One region of the Streptomyces sp. NPDC018026 genome, then DNA from elsewhere that is predicted to be linked to it. Evidence: riboswitches for the same ligand, from Rfam matches in the RefSeq annotation. Region 1 holds a riboswitch; each other region holds the start of a gene.
The links. A riboswitch is a leader RNA that binds a small molecule or an ion and turns the genes downstream of it on or off. The one in region 1 is predicted to bind cyclic di-AMP.
Positions count from the first base shown of each region.

Region 2: it holds a riboswitch for cyclic di-AMP, as region 1 does, so the genes downstream of both, ACH4D3_RS00495 (M23 family metallopeptidase) here and ACH4D3_RS04665 (peptidoglycan DD-metalloendopeptidase family protein) in region 1, are expected to answer to the same signal.
Region 3: it holds a riboswitch for cyclic di-AMP, as region 1 does, so the genes downstream of both, ACH4D3_RS26120 (M23 family metallopeptidase) here and ACH4D3_RS04665 (peptidoglycan DD-metalloendopeptidase family protein) in region 1, are expected to answer to the same signal.
Region 4: it holds a riboswitch for cyclic di-AMP, as region 1 does, so the genes downstream of both, ACH4D3_RS15635 (transglycosylase SLT domain-containing protein) here and ACH4D3_RS04665 (peptidoglycan DD-metalloendopeptidase family protein) in region 1, are expected to answer to the same signal.

Region 1 covers NZ_JBIRFY010000001.1:1,141,186-1,145,362, forward strand. The annotation lists gene ACH4D3_RS04650 (helix-turn-helix domain-containing protein) at 1-63, shown strand, start outside; gene ACH4D3_RS04655 (DUF6126 family protein) at 60-179, shown strand; gene ACH4D3_RS04660 (tyrosine-protein phosphatase) at 200-997, opposite strand; cyclic di-AMP (ydaO/yuaA leader) riboswitch at 1,423-1,580, shown strand; gene ACH4D3_RS04665 (peptidoglycan DD-metalloendopeptidase family protein) at 1,585-2,538, shown strand; gene ACH4D3_RS04670 (SGNH/GDSL hydrolase family protein) at 2,760-3,545, shown strand; gene ACH4D3_RS04675 (TetR/AcrR family transcriptional regulator) at 3,611-4,177, opposite strand, start outside.
Region 2 covers NZ_JBIRFY010000001.1:115,873-120,049, forward strand. The annotation lists gene ACH4D3_RS00490 (M16 family metallopeptidase) at 1-1,322, shown strand, start outside; cyclic di-AMP (ydaO/yuaA leader) riboswitch at 1,512-1,675, shown strand; gene ACH4D3_RS00495 (M23 family metallopeptidase) at 1,688-2,452, shown strand; gene ACH4D3_RS00500 (GntR family transcriptional regulator) at 2,622-3,317, shown strand; gene ACH4D3_RS00505 (HPr family phosphocarrier protein) at 3,460-3,741, opposite strand; gene ACH4D3_RS00510 (GNAT family N-acetyltransferase) at 3,944-4,177, shown strand, end outside.
Region 3 covers NZ_JBIRFY010000009.1:21,395-25,571, forward strand. The annotation lists gene ACH4D3_RS26110 (PrsW family intramembrane metalloprotease) at 1-255, shown strand, start outside; gene ACH4D3_RS26115 (aldo/keto reductase) at 283-1,227, opposite strand; gene ACH4D3_RS26120 (M23 family metallopeptidase) at 1,365-2,411, opposite strand; cyclic di-AMP (ydaO/yuaA leader) riboswitch at 2,423-2,578, opposite strand; gene ACH4D3_RS26125 (PP2C family protein-serine/threonine phosphatase) at 2,803-4,029, opposite strand.
Region 4 covers NZ_JBIRFY010000004.1:347,610-351,786, reverse strand. The annotation lists gene ACH4D3_RS15645 (outer membrane lipoprotein carrier protein LolA) at 1-103, opposite strand, end outside; gene ACH4D3_RS15640 (polyprenyl synthetase family protein) at 372-1,382, opposite strand; cyclic di-AMP (ydaO/yuaA leader) riboswitch at 1,994-2,197, shown strand; gene ACH4D3_RS15635 (transglycosylase SLT domain-containing protein) at 2,202-2,693, shown strand; gene ACH4D3_RS15630 (HAD family hydrolase) at 2,717-3,526, opposite strand; gene fahA (fumarylacetoacetase) at 3,933-4,177, shown strand, end outside.

The DNA.
Region 1 (4,177 bases):
ACCCTGCTGCAGAGCCCGACGGCCGCCCTGTGCCTCGGCCCGACCCCTGGAGAGACGCCATGAGCACCATGCAGGAGAAGTTCCCGCGCGCCCTGTGGGTGCGGCTGGTCATCTACATCGCCCTGGGGCACGTCTTCGGCGGCTTCCTCTACCTGCTGTTCGAGGTGGGCGCCAAGTAGCGCCGCCACGGGCGGGTGGCTCAGTCCAGCATCCGCTCGCGCAGCCGCTCCCGGGTCCCGGGAGTGAGCCGCAGGCCCTGCTCCAGGTAGGCGTCGACGCCGCCCCACGTCTCCTCGACGGTCTCGAAGGCCGCCGCCAGGTACTCGGCGCGCGCGTCGAACAGCGGACCGAGCAGCTCCATGACCTCGGGGGAGTAGGCGGAGGCGGCGGAGCCGCTGCGGCGCACCTTGTAGCGGCGGTGCGCGGCGTTCGACTTCAGGTAGTCCTCGACGACGGCCTCGCGCTCGACACCCAGGGCGAGCAGGGTGACGGCGATCGACAGGCCCGCGCGGTCCTTCCCGGCGGCGCAGTGCATCAAGGCCGGGACGCTGTCCTCGGCGAGCGCGTGCAGGATGCGGGAGTGCTCCGCGGTGCGCTCCGTGACGATCGCGCGGTAGGAGGCGATCATCCGGTCCGCGGCCCTGCCGTCGGCCAGGATCCCGCGCAGCTGGTCGAGGTCGCCGTCGCGGACCATCTTCCAGAACTCGGCGCCGTCGGCCGGGTCGCTCAGCGGCAGGTTCACATTGCGCACGCCCGGCAGGTCGACGTCCGGGCCCTCCAGCTTCTGGTCGGCCGCGTTGCGGAAGTCGAAGATCGTGTGCAGGCCCAGCGAGGCCAGGAACGCGGCGTCCTCCCCGGTGGCGTGAGCCAGGTGACCGCTGCGGAACAGCACCCCCTGCCGCACCCGCCGCCCGTCCACGGTGGGCAGTCCGCCCACGTCCCGGAAGTTGCGCACACCGGTCAGCTCGGGTTCGGTCGACGGGACCTGCTGCGTCACGGGGGCTCCTCCCACTCCGCCCCGCCGCCGCTGCTCGCCGGCGGGCTCCACCCGACGATACGGCATCACCTGTGCGCGAAATGGCGCCCCGAGGCATATTCCGCTCCAATAAGAGCCTTCTGTCCGAATTGGCGGCCTTGATGACAAGTGGCCCTGAAATGGCGGAGGGTGAATGAGAGGCGCGTGAGCAGCGTCATATCCGTGACCGTGCGTTGCCCGTCATGTTCACGTAATTCAAGTGTTTCTCAAGGGGCTTCAAGTAAAAGCGCGCGGTGGAAATCGACGCAGGGTTACCGGATATTCCCGTAAAGGATCAATCGGAACACCTGTCGGGGCAACCCCTCGCTTGTCCCTGTGCGTCTTGGTCCCTTACGTTCACCACCGATCCGGACGGACGCCTAATCCTGCCGCCGACCGGAGCCCGCACTCATCGACCACCCGTACACGGCAGGAGCGGGGGACCCACAGGTAGAACTGCCTGTTCCGGTTCCCGGAACGGCTTGGGGTAAAGCCGCGTTTCGGCGCGGCCGGGCATCTCCAGCCCGCACCCGACAGCTCACCTCGCAGGCGCCGGAGAGGAATTCGCCATGCCCGCGAAGGGTAAGCACCGCCGTACCAGGGCCATGCGCCTGACCCGCACCATCGCCGTCGCCGGGACCGGTGGCGCCGCGCTCGCGCTCCCGCTGATGGGTGCCGCCGCCGCCAACGCCGCCCCCGCGCACTCCGTTTCCGAGCAGGCCGTGCAGTCCGTTCCGGCGTCGGCCAAGAAGGCCGCCGCCGAGAAGAACTCCGACTCGCACACCTACACCGTGAAGAGCGGCGACTACCTCTCGAAGATCGCCGACGAGCAGGACGTCGACGGCGGCTGGAAGAAGCTCTACGCGGACAACCGCGAGGCCGTCGGTTCCGACCCGTCGCTGATCCACCCCGGCCTCAAGCTCTCGATCGGCGGCCAGGCCGCCAAGTCGTCGGCGCCGTCCTCCGCGCAGTCGCAGAAGCCCGCGCAGAAGTCCGCCGAGAAGCCTGCCGAGAAGTCCGTCGAGAAGTCCGCCGCCGCGAAGCCGGCCGAGAAGTCGACGGATGCCGAGAAGGCCTCCTCCTCGGACACCGGCAGCCAGTCCACGGGCACCACCAGCGGCTACACCTCCCCCGTCGCGGGCGGCACCGTCGGCACCCCGTACCACCAGTCCGGCAGCATGTGGTCCAGCGGCTACCACACCGGCACCGACTTCGTCGTCCCGACCGGCACCTCCCTCAAGGCCGTCGGCGCGGGCACCGTCGTCTCCGCCGGCTGGGGCGGCGCGTACGGCAACCAGGTCGTCATCCAGCTCGCCGACGGCCACTACGCCCAGTACGCCCACCTCTCCTCGCTCTCCGTCTCCGCCGGTCAGTCGGTGACGGCGGGTCAGCAGGTCGGCCTCTCGGGTGCCACCGGCAACGTGACCGGCCCGCACCTGCACTTCGAGATCCGCACCACGCCGGACTACGGCTCGGACATCGACCCGCTGGCGTTCCTGCGCTCGCACGGCGTCTCCGTCTGACGACCGGTTCCGCCGCGCGGCCTCCGCGCCCCGAAGGCCGGACCCCGATCCCCGGGTCCGGCCTTCGGTGTGTCCGGACCCGGCGTATTCCGGAATTGACGAATACTTTAGGCGTGGCCTTTCTCACCGCCCGTCAATCCCTTCCTACGGTCGCGTAGGTCACATTCCAGGGTGAATCATGGGCCGATGTGGCAGACGATTCGAAGAGTGACAGCAGAGCAGTGATCGGGTCGTACGTGGCGGTGGGGGACAGCTTCACCGAGGGCGTCGGCGACCACGGCCCCGACGGGGCGTTCGTCGGCTGGGCCGACCGGCTCGCCGTACTGCTCGCGGACCGGCGCCCCGAGGGCGACTTCACGTACACGAACCTCGCCGTGCGCGGCAGGCTCCTCGACCAGATCGTGGCGGAACAGCTCCCGCGGGTCGTCGGACTCGCGCCGGACCTCGTCTCGTTCGCGGCCGGCGGCAACGACATCCTGCGGCCCGGCACCGATCCCGACGAGGTCGCCGAGCGGTTCGAGCTGGCGGTGGCCGCGCTGACCGCCGCGGCCGGAACCGTCCTGGTGACCACCGGGTTCGACACCCGCGGGGTGCCCGTCCTCAAGCACCTGCGCGGCAAGATCGCCACGTACAACGGGCACGTCCGCGCCATCGCCGACCGCTACGGCTGCCCGGTGCTCGACCTGTGGTCGCTGCGGAGCGTCCAGGACCGCAGGGCGTGGGACGCCGACCGGCTGCACCTGTCGCCGGAGGGGCACACCCGGGTGGCGCTGCGCGCGGGGCAGGCCCTGGGCCTGCGCGTCCCGGCCGACCCGGACCAGCCCTGGTCGCCCCTGCCGCCGCGCGGCACGCTCGACGTACGGCGCGACGACGTGCACTGGGCGCGCGAGTACCTGGTGCCGTGGATCGGGCGCCGGCTGCGGGGCGAGTCGTCGGGCGACCACGTGACGGCCAAGGGGACGCTGTCGCCGGACGACATCAAGACGCGGATCGCCTCGGTGGCCTGACGCGACGGCCGGTGCTGTCCCGGCGCGGGGGCGGTGCACCGGCGGGGCCGGTGTCCCGGCGGGCGCTAACGCCGCGTCGTCGCTGTCAACGCCGCCCGCTCCAGGCCCAGTTCCCGGGCAAGGGCGTCGTCCACCCACTCCTGCGCCCGGGCCCGCGAGACCGTGCCCGTGTACGAGGTGAGCTGCACCGCCAGCCCGTCCAGCAACGCGGTCAGCCGCAGGGCCGCGGCGTCCGGCTCGGGACAGGAGAACTCACCGGCGGCCACCCCCTCGGCGATGACCCCGGCGATCGCCGCCTTCCACTGGCGGTCCAGCTCGCGCGTGACCTCCCGCAGCGCGGGCTCGCGCGGCGCCGCCGCCCAGCCCTCGATCCACAGCCGCCAGCCCTTGGCCGGCCCGGTCGGCGCGTACCACCGCACGGCCGCCCGCAGACGGCGCAGCGCCGACGTACGACGGGCGAGCAGCCCCCGCAGATGGGCCAGGTCGTCCTCGGCGGCATGCGTGAACGCGGCGGCGACCAGGCGCTCCTTCGTGGAGAAGTGATAGAGCACCAGGGCGTTGCTGACGCCGAGCGCCGCGGCCACGTCGGCGATCCGCAACGCCGCCACGCCCCGCGCCGATATCTGCTCGAT
Region 2 (4,177 bases), 1.0 Mb from region 1:
TCCCCGCGCCCGAGCGCGGCAGCCTCGACAACGGCCTCACCGTGCTGCGCTGCCACCGCCCCGGCCAGCAGGTCGTCGCCGTCGAGGTGCTCCTCGACGCCCCCCTGGACGCCGAGCCGGCCGGCCTCGACGGCGTCGCCACCATCATGGCGCGCGCCTTCTCCGAGGGCACCGACAAGCACTCCGCCGAGGACTTCGCCGCCGAGCTGGAGCGCTGCGGCGCCACCCTGGACGCGCACGCCGACCACCCCGGCGTCCGGCTGAGCCTGGAGGTGCCCGCCTCGCGCCTCGCCAAGGCACTCGGCCTGCTCGCCGACGCCCTCAGGGCGCCCGCCTTCGCCGACGGCGAGGTCGAACGGCTGGTGCGCAACCGGCTCGACGAGATCCCGCACGAGCTGGCCAACCCCTCCCGGCGCGCCGCCAAGGAACTCTCCAAGGAGCTGTTCCCGGCCGACGTGCGCATGTCGCGCCCGCGCCAGGGCACCGAGGAGACGGTCGAGGCCATCGACTCGGCGGCCGTACGCGCCTTCTACGAGCGGCACGTCCGCCCCGCCACGGCCACCGCGGTGGTCGTCGGCGACCTCACCGGCGTCGACCTGGACGTGCTGCTCGGCGACACCCTGGGCGCGTGGACCGGCTCGGCGGCCGAGCCGCGCCCCGTGCCCCCGGTGACCGCCGACGACCGGGGCCGGGTCGTCATCGTGGACCGTCCCGGCGCCGTCCAGACGCAGCTGCTGATCGGCCGCACCGGCGCCGACCGGCACGACCGGGTGTGGCCCGCGCAGGTGCTCGGCACCTACTGCCTGGGCGGCACCCTCACCTCGCGCCTGGACCGCGTCCTGCGCGAGGAGAAGGGCTACACCTACGGTGTGCGGGCGTTCGGCCAGGTCCTGCGCTCCGCGCCGGACGGCACCGGCGCCGCGATGCTCGCCATCAGCGGATCCGTCGACACCCCCAACACCGGTCCCGCCCTGGAGGACCTGTGGACGGTGCTGCGCAAGCTGGCCGCGGAGGGGCTCACCGACGCCGAACGCGACGTGGCCGTGCAGAACCTGGTGGGCGTGGCGCCGCTGAAGTACGAGACGGCGGCGGCCGTGGCGAGCACGCTGGCCGACCAGGTCGAGCAGCACCTGCCCGACGACTTCCAGGCCACGCTCTACCGCCAACTGGCCGCCACGGGCACCGTGGAGGCCACCGCGGCGGTCGTGAACGCCTTCCCGGTGGACCGTCTCGTGACGGTCCTCGTCGGCGACGCGGCGCAGATCAGGGAGCCCGTCGAGGCCCTCGGCATCGGCGAAGTCACCGTGGTGGCGGCCGAGTAGCGGCACGCGCGCGGCGGCCCTGGTGACCGGTGTGTCACCAGGGCCGCCGTTTGTCCGGATTGGGGGAGTGGTTGCCCGTCTGCCCTGTGGCGTGCGCTACAAAAAGCCTGTTGCGTTTGAGGATTGAACGCAGCCGCGTTTAGCGTCGTCCGGGCTGTTCGTCAGGCAGTGCGCCGCGTCCGCGGCACCGGGCAGCCATCGCCGAGTCCCCGTACGGCGCGAGCCAGGGGAGCCGGGGACCCATCGCAGTCCCTGGGGTGAATCGGACGCCCGCGCGCACGCGAGGGGGTCCGTAGGAGACCTTCCACCTCCGAACCCGTCAGCTAACCCGGTAGGCGAGAGGGAAGGAAAGGACAAGCCTCTACATGGCGTTCACGCGCGCCACCGGGAAGCACCGCCGTACCGGCCGGGTGCACCGCACCACCGCCCGCGCGGCGGGAGTCGCGGCCCTCGCCACCACCGGCGTGGTCGGCACCCTCGCGGCTCCGGCGCTCGCCGCCGAGCCCGAGGCGGAACAGACCGGGCTCACCCCGGTCGTCACCATCGGCGACTCCATAGCCGACGAGATCGACGCCCAGGCCCTCGCCCAGCAGCAGGCGGCCGCGGACGCCGCCGCCCGCGAGGCGGCCCAGGAGGCGGCCCGCGAGCGGGCGGCCGAGGCGGCCAAGGAGGCGCGCGAGGCCAAGGAGCGCGCCGCGCGGGAGGCGGAGCGCGAGCGCCTCAACACCTTCGTCGCGCCGATCACCGCCTCGTACGTCTCCACCGCCTACCAGGCCGGCAGCTCCCTGTGGTCCTCGGGCAGCCACACCGGCATCGACTTCCACGCCTCCAGCGGCACGTCCGTGCACTCCGTCGGCGTCGGCACCGTCGTCGAGGCCGGCTGGGGCGGGGCGTACGGCAACCAGGTCGTGATCCGGATGCACGACGGCACGTACACGCAGTACGGGCACCTGTCGTCGATCGGCGTCTCGGTCGGCCAGTCGGTCGAGCCCGGCCAGCAGATCGGCGTCTCGGGGGCCACCGGCAACGTCACCGGACCGCACCTGCACTTCGAGGCCCGTACGAGTCCCGAGTACGGCTCGGACATGGACCCCGTCGCCTATCTCCGCTCCCACGGCGTGAACGTCTGAGGAGAGAGAACGTCTGACGGAGACAACGTCTGACGGAGAGAACGTCTGGCAAAAAGCCCCCGGCTTCCCGAGTCGGGGCTTTTTGTATTCCATCCCGGCCTGATTGGCCTAGAGTCGCTGAAAGCGCGTCCATCGTCGACGTTTCAGGGGATCAAGGCGGAGGTCGGTCATGCGTATTCCGGCGCATTCGGTGTGCACGGCGATTCGGGACGACATCGTGGCCGGCGTCCACGGACGCGGGAGCCGGCTCACCGAGGAAATCCTGGCCCGCCGCTACGGCGTCTCCCGCGTCCCCGTCCGCGAGGCTCTGCGCACGCTGGAGGCGGAGGGCTTCGTGGTGACCCGGCGGCACGCGGGCGCGTGCGTCGCGGAACCGTCCGAGCGGGAGGCCGCGGACCTGCTGGAGACCCGCGCGCTCCTGGAGCCGCTCGGTGCCTCCCGGGCCGCGCGACGGCGCACCGACGCCCACCTCAAGGTGCTGCGCGGCCTGGTCAGGCTGGGGCGGGAACGGGCCGGGCGGGGCACCGCCGACGAGTTGCGCTCCCTGGGGGACTGGTTCCACGAGACCCTCGCCCGGGCGGCGGACAGCCCCTCCCTGACCGCGCTGCTGACCCAGCTCCGCCAGAAGATCGCCTGGATGTACGTCGTGGAGGCACCGGCCGGACCGGTGGAGTACTGGGCGGAGTACGCGGCGATCACCGATGCCGTGGCCCGGGGCGACGGCGAACGCGCGCGGGCGCTCATGACGCGGCACATCGAGCGGTCGGCATCCGGGCACCGGCTCCGATTCGCCTCCGGCGGCGCGGCGACGGAGCGTGTGAGGAATACGCAACATTCCGTAAACACCGCGAGCCCGCTCCGGTAACACAGGTTCCGTATACAAAAGCGGGGGAATTCCGGCCGACTATTTCTGCCGTCCCTAATGGGCGGAAGCGGAAGCGGGAGCGTAAAGGCGAAAGGCCCGTCCGGTGGTCCCGGCGGGCCTTTCGGTGCTGCTGTCCTGTCCCTCAGACGGTCTCGGGAAGCTCCTCGAGCCCCTCGGCGACCAGCTTCGCCAGCCGGTCCAGAGCCGCCTCGGCGCCCTCGGCGTCGGAGGCGAGGACGATCTCCTCGCCCCCCTGGGCGCCGAGGCCGAGGACGGCCAGCATGGAGGCCGCGTTGACGGGGGACCCGTCGGCCTTGGCGATCGTCACCGGGACGCCTGTGGCCGTGGCGGCTCGGACGAAGATGGAGGCGGGGCGGGCGTGGAGACCCTCGGCCCAGCCGACGTTGACGCGGCGCTCAGCCATGTGATGCTGCCCTTCAGGTGTTCAGAGGCGTTGAAGTTGTCTAGACCAGTCTTGTCTAGACCAGTTTCCCACATCGTGAAGCAAGCCGGGACGACCACGTGGGCCGCCCCGTACGGGTCCCGGACCGCGGCCTCGGTCCGGACATCCGTCCCCCACAGACTGCCCCGCGCCGTTGTCGTACGCGAGCCGTACTCTGGGGCCCATGCAGACCTCGTCGGACCGGCACGAGTACCCCGCCCACTGGGAAGCCGACGTGGTGCTGCGCGACGGCGGTACCGCGCGCGTCCGCCCCATCACCGTTGACGACGCCGAGCGCCTGGTCAGCTTCTACGAGCAGGTTTCCGACGAGTCGAAGTACTACCGCTTCTTCGCGCCGTACCCTCGCCTGTCCGCCAAGGACGTCCACCGCTTCACGCACCACGACTTTGTGGACCGG
Region 3 (4,177 bases), on a different contig from region 1:
CGGGACCTCGCCCGCCCGGCCCTGGACCACGCGGCCCGCGCCACCGCCCCACCGCCGGTGCCGATACCGATGCCGCCGTGGGCGTATCCGTACGGCGGCACGCACGGCACACACGGCGCGTACGGCGCGTACGGCCCCCGCACCGCACCCGGTCCTTACGCTGCGCAGGCCCCCTACGCCACACAGGCCCCGCACAACCCGTACCTGCCGCCGTACCACCCGTACGGACCTACGCCCGGCCCGCACCGGCCGTAGATCCGCGACGCGACGCGCCGCGCCCGCTCAGGCGGACGCCCGGGTCAGCCTCCCCACCTCGTCCTCCGTCAGGCTCAGTTCGGCCACGCCCAGCAGCGCCGGGAGCTGCTCCACCGTGCGCGCGGAGGCGATCGGCGCCGCCACCGTCGGCCGGGCGGCCAGCCAGGCGAGGGCGACGGTGGCGACGGGAGCGTCGTGGGCCGCGGCGATCTCGTCCAGGGCGGCCAGCACCCGGCGGCCCCGCTCGGTCTCCAGGTGCTTGGCCGCACCGCCCGCCCGCGGGCTGTCCACCTCCGTGCCGGGCCGGTACTTGCCGGTGAGGAAACCGGACGCGAGGGCGTAGTACGGCACGGCGGCGAGACCGGCCTGCTCGGCGAGGTCGCGCAGTTCGCCCTCGTACGTGTCGCGGGAGACCAGGTTGTAGTGCGGCTGGAGGGCGACGTACCGGGCGAGGCCCTCGCGGTCGGAGAACTCCAGGGACGCCGCGAGCCGCTCGGCGGAGATGTTGGAGGCGGCGATGTGCCGCACCTTTCCGGCCTTCACCAGCGCGTCGAGCGCGCCGACGATCTCCTCGACCGGCACCTCGGGCTTGTCGAAGTGGGTGTAGTACAGGTCGATGTGATCGGTGCCCAGGCGGCGCAGCGAGGCGTCGGCCGCGGCCCTGATGTTCGCGGCGGACAGGCCCGGGTACTCGGGGTGCTGGCTGACCTTGGTGGCGAGGACGACGTCGTCACGGTTGCCGCGGGCCGCGAACCACTGGCCGAGGACGGTCTCGGACTCGCCGCCGCTGTTGCCGTCGACCCAGGCGGAGTAGGAGTCGGCGGTGTCGACGAAGTTGCCGCCGGCCGCCGTGTAGGCGTCCAGGACGGCGAAGGACCGGTCCCGGTCGGCGGTCCAGCCGAAGACGTTGCCGCCGAGGGCGAGGGGGAAGACCGCCAGGTCGGAGGAGCCGAGCTTGCGCAGAGAAGTCATGTAGGGACTCAACGACCGCGCCGGAGCGGGCGATTCTGGCAGGCGGGCAAAATTTCCCGCGAACCGGCAGCCCTGACGTCGGGGGGTCGCCGTCAGGACCGCCGGGGTTCAGCGGGGTGCGTCGGGGGCGGGGCGGATCAGGGGGTGAGCCCCTTGCTCTGCAGCCAGGCCATCGGGTCGATGCCGCTGCCGCCGTCGGTGTGGACCTCGAGGTGGAGGTGGGCGCCGGTGACGTTGCCGGTGGCGCCGACGCGGCCGATGACGTCACCGGTGGTGACCTGCTGGCCGACGCTGACGTTGATGGAGGACTGGTGCGCGTACCAGAGCTCGGTGCCGTCGTCGAGGGTGAGCACGGTCTTGTAGCCGTACGACCCGTCCCAGCCGGCCGACGTGATGGTGCCGCTGTGCACCGCCTTGAGCAGCGTGCCCGTGGGGGCGGCGAAGTCGAGGCCGGTGTGGTGGCCGGAGGCCCAGAGGGAGCCGGCCTGGTTGAACGTGGAGGAGATCGTGTACGAGGAGGTCGGCAGCGTGAACTGCTTGGCCAGCTTCGCGAGCCGCTCGGCCTCGGCCTTCTTCGCGGCCTCCTCCTCCGCCTTCTTCTTGGCGGCGGCGGCCTTCTCCTCGGCCTCCTTCTCCGCCTTGGCGGCGGCTTCCGCGGCCTTCTTCTCGGCCGCGGCGGCGGCTTCTTCGGCGGCCTTGGTCTCGACCTGCGCCTGCTGCTGCTCGGCCTGCGCCATGATCCGGGCCCGCAGCGACTCGCCGGCGCCGGTGGTGTCGGCGCCCTCCGCGCTGTCGGCGGCGACGGCCTGGGTGATGCCGCTGAGCGGGGTGGCGGAACCCTCGGGCTCCGGCGCCTCGTCGTCGCTCCCGGGCATGAGCGAGCCGACGTTCGGCAGGTCCGGCATGGAGATGGACACCGGGGGCTTGCCGGTCTGCGCGCTGGCCATGCCGCCCGCTCCGACGGCGGCTATGACACCGACGCCGAGGACGGTGGAGCTGCGGGCGAGTCCGCCGCGCTGCTTGGCCACGCGGTGCCGGCCGCGTACGGGGCGGATGGATTCCGCGGTGGGATTCCACTCCTCCCAGGGGCCCTCTTCGGTGCGGTAGCCGTCGTAGCCGAAGGTGTCGGTGCCGTGCCCACTGGGCGCGGACGGGGCCTCGGGGGCAGGCCGGTTGGACGCCACGTGGGCGTACTCCTTTCCTTCCTTTCGCCTACCGGGTTAGCTGACGGGTTCGGAGCAGGAAGGTCTCCTACGGGTGTCTGCCGACCGTTTTCCACGGCGGCATACGCCCGATTCACCCCAATGTGGTGGTTCCCCGGTTCCCTTGCGGGATTCGGCGCGTGCGCACGGAGCCGCCTTCTGTGACGGCTGGGACGACCGCGCTGCGTTATCGAACGTTAATAGACGCGAGGCTCCGATTCCAAGCCGTTCCTCTTGATCATTACCGAATACGGCCGGGACGTACGCCTCACGACCGGTGAAAACCGGGCGAGTTGACCCGGCCTCGGTATTCCCTCTCGCGCCAGTTTCTTCTGACGGTGTATCAGTTGTTATGCGGAGGGGGGTCGCGCTGTCACGGCTCGTGACAATGATCATGATCACCGCGCCGGGGGCGCCGGACGGCGAGCAGTGCCATGTCGTCCGCCATGCCGCCCCCGGAGTGCCGGCGCACGTCCTCGGCGAGGGTGGCGAGCAGGGTCGCCGGATGCGGGAAGACGCGGCCGGTCAGCCGCGCCTGCGGATCGTAGAACTCGCCCTTCGCGTCCCGGGCTTCGGTCAGCCCGTCGGTGTAGAGCAGCAGTGTGGCCCCGCCGGGGAAGGGGGCCTCCTCCGCCCGGTCGGGCCACACTCCCAGCTCGCCCATGCCGAGCGGCAGCGCCGACTCGTGGGCGGGCAGCGGGCCGAGGGTGCCGTCGGCGTAGAGCAGCAGGGGCGGCGGATGGCCGCGGTTGACGATGCGGACGGTGCCGCCGCCGTGCGGGAGTTCGGCGAGGACGGCGGTGGTGAAGCCCTCGAAGGCGTCCAGTCCGTCGCGTCGGGTGCCCTCGCGCGCCAGCGCCCGCTCCAGGCGCTGTGCCACCGCCTCCAGCGTCGCCTCCTGCTCGGCCGCCTCCCGGAACGCGCCGATCACGACGGCGACGGCGGCCACCGCACCCATGCCCTTGCCGCGCACGTCCCCGACGATGAGCCGGACGCCGCGGGCGCTGTCCTGCACCGCGTACAGGTCGCCGCCGATGAAGGCGTCGGCCTGCGCGGCCTCGTAGCAGACGGCGATCTCGAAGCCCGCGATCCGCTCGGCGGGTTCGGGCAGGACGGCGCGCTGGGCGGCCTCGGCGATCTCACGGACGGAGACGAGGCGCTCGCTGCTGCGGCGGACCATGCCGTTCACGAGGACGGCGAGTACGGCGACCGTGGCGATGGTGATCAGCTCGGTGAGGGAGTCGACGTAGTGGATGACGCCCTTGCCGAGCTGCAGCCCGATGACCGCGGCGACCACGGCGACGCCGGTGAGCGCCGTGCCGCGCCGCGAGTAGAGCGGGGCGGCGATCAGGGGCGCGGCCGTGTAGAGGGGTCCGGCGGTGAAGTATCTCGGGGTGAAGATGTCGTACAGGATGGCGACGACGATCAGCAGCACGGGGAGCGCGTGCACGAAGGCCCGCCCGTACCCGGTCCGCCGGACTGGCGGTGGCCCGGAGGGCGGCACGGGCAGCGCCTCGTCGCCGAGCCCGAGACCCGGGTCGGGCACGGGATCGCCGGGGAGCCGGCCACCGGCTCTGGCGGCCGCTCCCTCGTCGTCCACGTCACCTGGCCGCACCACTCGTCTCCCGCCGCCCCGCGCGTCCGCGCCGCTTGCCGTCCCGCACTCCAGGGTTCCGGGGGCGGGGACGGGCGGCGAGCGGTGAGGGGCCGACCGGATGACACGGGGCACCTGCGGAAACGCACCGAGG
Region 4 (4,177 bases), on a different contig from region 1:
TCACCGCGACCGGGACGACGTACCGCGCGGCCTTGCGCCGTCCGGCCCGCAGCTCCTCGCCCTCCCCGGCGGTCGTGTTGTCGTCGGAATCGATCGGTGCCATGTGTGCCCTACCTCCGTCGTCGGCGGCGGCTGTCTCACGACCTCGCACTCGTTCACCCGTGAGCCGCCATTCTCACCCGAATCGGTGAGGATTGGTGTTTTTCCGTGGTGTCCATCTGACCAAATCCCCGGCGCACAGGCGTCAGACCGCGGGCTCAACTCCGCCTACTCCTGCGGGATGACACTCAGGGGTACCGGCTCCCCCGCCCCGTAGGGGCCGGCGGGGACCACGAGGCGGCGACGGACCGCGGGCGGCGGTCCGGCGGCGGTCAGCCGGCCCGGTGGACCACGGCGTCGCACAGCTCCACCAGCGCGGCCTTCGCGTCGCACTCCCGCAGCGGGGCCAGCGCCGCCCGGGCCTCCTCCGCGTACCGGACGGTGTCCCGGCGGGCCTGCTCCAGCGCGGGGTGGGCGCGCAGCAGGCGCAGCGCCTCGGCGTGCCGCGCGTCGTCGCTCAGGTCGGAGTCGAGCAGCTCGCACAGCGCGATGTCCTCGGCGAGACCCAGCCGGGCCGCCCGCTCGCGCAGCCGCAGTACGGGCAGGGTGGGGATGCCCTCGCGCAGGTCCGTGCCGGGCGTCTTGCCGGACTCGTCGGAGTCGGAGGCGATGTCCAGGACGTCGTCCGCGAGCTGGAAGGCGACGCCGAGCCGCTCGCCGTACTGGGTGAGGACGTCCACCACCGTCTCGTCGGCGCCGGACATCATCGCGCCGAACCGGCACGAGACCGCCACCAGGGAGCCCGTCTTGCCGCCCAGCACGTCCAGGTAGTGGTCGACCGGGTCGCGGCCGTCCTGCGGGCCGGCCGTCTCCAGGATCTGACCGGTGACCAGCCGTTCGAAGGCGAGGGCCTGGACCCGGACCGCCTCGGGGCCGAGGTCGGCGAGGATCTGGGAGGCGCGGGCGAACAGGAAGTCACCGGTGAGGACCGCGACCGAGTTGTCCCAGCGGGTGTTCGCACTGGGCACCCCGCGCCGCACGGCGGCCTCGTCCATCACGTCGTCGTGGTAGAGCGTGGCGAGGTGGGTCAGCTCCACGACCACGGCCGAGGGCACGATCCCGGGGGCGTAGGGGTCTCCGAACTGGGCCGAGAGCATCACCAGCAGCGGCCGGAACCGTTTCCCGCCGGCCCGCACCAGGTGCTGGGCGGCCTCCGTGATGAACGGCACCTCGCTTTTGGTTGCCTCAAGCAACCCTTCCTCGACAGCAACCAATCCGGCCTGGACATCGGCTTCCAGAGCCTGGTCCCGCACGCTCAGCCCGAACGGCCCGACGACGGTCACGAGGGGTCTCCTGTCTGCTGGTGTCTACTGGCGATTACCTGGTTTGTCGATAGGTCGCTGCCACCACTCAAGTCAGCGTATCCGGTCACGTTTCGATCACCGCTAGCGCCCACCGTTACAGGCTGGTCGGTATCGGATCATGAACGGTATGTTTTTGATCAGGTGATATGAGCAGATTTTGATTGATATCGCCAGAGGGGACGAGCCGGAGCCGGAGGGCGAACGGGCCGGAGCAGCCACCGAAGATCCCATCACTCCTCCCAACGGCCCGCACTTCGAGAACGTCACCCGATCGACACGCCCACCCCTCCCCCGCTGCCCGCGTCCTCCCGCTCGACACCCGAAGCCGTCCCCACCCGCGGCCGGTTGGCTCCCAGTTGGGGTTAATGCCCCATTTGCCGTGCTTGTTGAAGTCAGTGAGTTGGCTCACTCCGCGCAACCCACAGGCAACCCCGGCGGAACCTGTGCCCTCCCTTTGCCCCGCAAGCCAGTTGGGGATTGGCAGCAGCAAAGGATCAAGAGCCTCAAACGCCTCAGACCAAGGTCAACAGGCATGTTGGGTGATTCCTGCACTTGTTCCGGACATGTGCTCTCGCATACGTTCCCGGCCTGTCGGGTGGACGCCGAATCCTGCCACCGCCCGTCGCACAGTCATCCACCCAACAAACTCGCCGGCAGGAGCGGGGGACCCAGGTAAGTCGCCGCACCGGTCACCACCGGAGCGGCTCGGGGTGAAGCCGTACCCGTCAGGGCACGGCCGGGCACCTCCCCGCCCGAACCCGACAGCTCACCTCGTAGGCGTAAGGAGAGGGACACCGCATGTCTGCCAACGGTCAGAACCGACCCGCCCGCACCAGCCGCCTCGCCCGCAAGCTCGCCGTGGCCGGCACCGGTGCCGCGGTGCTCGCGCTGCCGCTCATCGGCGCCACCACCGCTTCCGCGGCCACCCCGGCCGCCGCCACGACCGCCACCACGGCGGCCACGGCCTACCCGGACAACCTCGACGGCTGGATCCGCGAGTCGCTCGACATCATGGCCCAGCACGGCATCCCCGGGACCTACGAGGGCATTCACCGCAACATCATGCGTGAGTCCTCCGGCAACCCGCTCGCCATCAACAACTGGGACATCAACGCCATCAACGGCACCCCGTCCAAGGGTCTGCTCCAGGTGATCGACCCGACCTTCCAGGCTTACCACGTCGAGGGCACCTCCTGGGACCCGTACGACCCGGTCGCCAACATCACCGCCGCCTGCAACTACGCGGCCGACCGCTACGGCTCGATGGACAACGTCTTCAGCGCCTACTGAGCCGTACACCGCCTGAACCTCGCCTAAGAGGTACCGAAGATCCGCTCGAGGACGACGGCCACGCCGTCGTCCTCGTTCGTCGTGGTGACCTCGTCGGCCACCGCCTTGAGTTCGGGGTGGGCGCCGGCCATGGCGACACCGTGGGCCGCCCACTGGAACATCGGGATGTCGTTGGGCATGTCCCCGAAGGCGATCGTCCGCCGCCGCTCCAGACCCAGGTGCTCGGCGGCCAGCGCCAGACCGGTGGCCTTGGTGATGCCGCAGGGCTGGAGCTCCACCGTGCCGGGCCCCGACATGGTGACCGTCGCGAGGGAGCCGACCACCGCGCGAGCCGTCGCCGCCAGTTCGTCGTCGGTCAGGTCGGGGTGGCGCAGCAGCACCTTGCTGATCGGCGTGGACCACAGCTGGGCACGCCGCTCGACACGCACCGCGGGCAGCGTCGGGTGGGGCATCAGGTAGCCCGGCTCGATGAGCGTCAGCCCGTCGACGCCGTCCTGGTCCACGGCCGCGTGCACCTGGCCCACCTCGGCCTCGATCTTGCCGAGCGCGGTCTCGGCCAGCTCCCGGTCCAGGGTGACCGACCACAGCATCCGGTGCGCGCCGGCGTCGTACACCTGCGCGCCCTGTCCGCACACCGCGAGCCCCGTGCAGCCGAGCCGGTCGAGCAGGGAGCGCACCCGGGGTGCCGGCCGCCCCGTCACCACCAGGTGCCGCGCACCGGCCCCGGCGACCCGCGCCAGCGCGGCCAGCGACCGGTCGGAGACGGTGTCGTCGCCTCGGAGCAGCGTGCCGTCCAGGTCGGTGGCGACGAGTGAATACGCGGTGCGGTCCATGATCAGAGAATACGGACACCGCACCCGTCCGACTCACCCGTGACCGCTTCCGAACGAGGGCGTAGCGAGTGCGCTCGAACCCGCACGGCGTTGCAAGACGACGCCCGATGATGTCCGATGATGTCCGAAACCTGACACATCATCGGCTAAAGCCGATTCAAGGCCTGTGCACCGGGTTGGCAGCGGCAGGGCACACCACCTGCCCTCCGGGCGCTCCCGGCGGCGTCTTCCGTCTCCGAACCCGGACCGGGCGCCGCCGCCTTCGGCGGTACTGCCCAAGAGCGGCACGTCACCCGTAACGTGTGGCCGACCGCGTGTGTCACGTGACGCACCCCGATCACGTGACACAACGGCACACACGGCGCGCACGGCGCACATGGCGAGCACGAAAGCGAGGCAGCACCCGATGCCCCCCTTCGATGTCCCCGAGGGCGACCCCTTCGGCCCGCACAACCTTCCGTACGGCGTGTTCTCGATCCCCGGCTCGGCCGACCGGGCGGACCGGACGGTGGGTGTCCGGCTGGGCGACCACGTCCTCGACGCGGGGGCGGCGGCCCACGCGCTCGGCTCGCCGTACGCGGCCCTCCTCGCGCAGCCCACCCTCAACCCGCTGCTGGCGGCCGGGCGCACGACGTGGTCGGACGTGCGGCG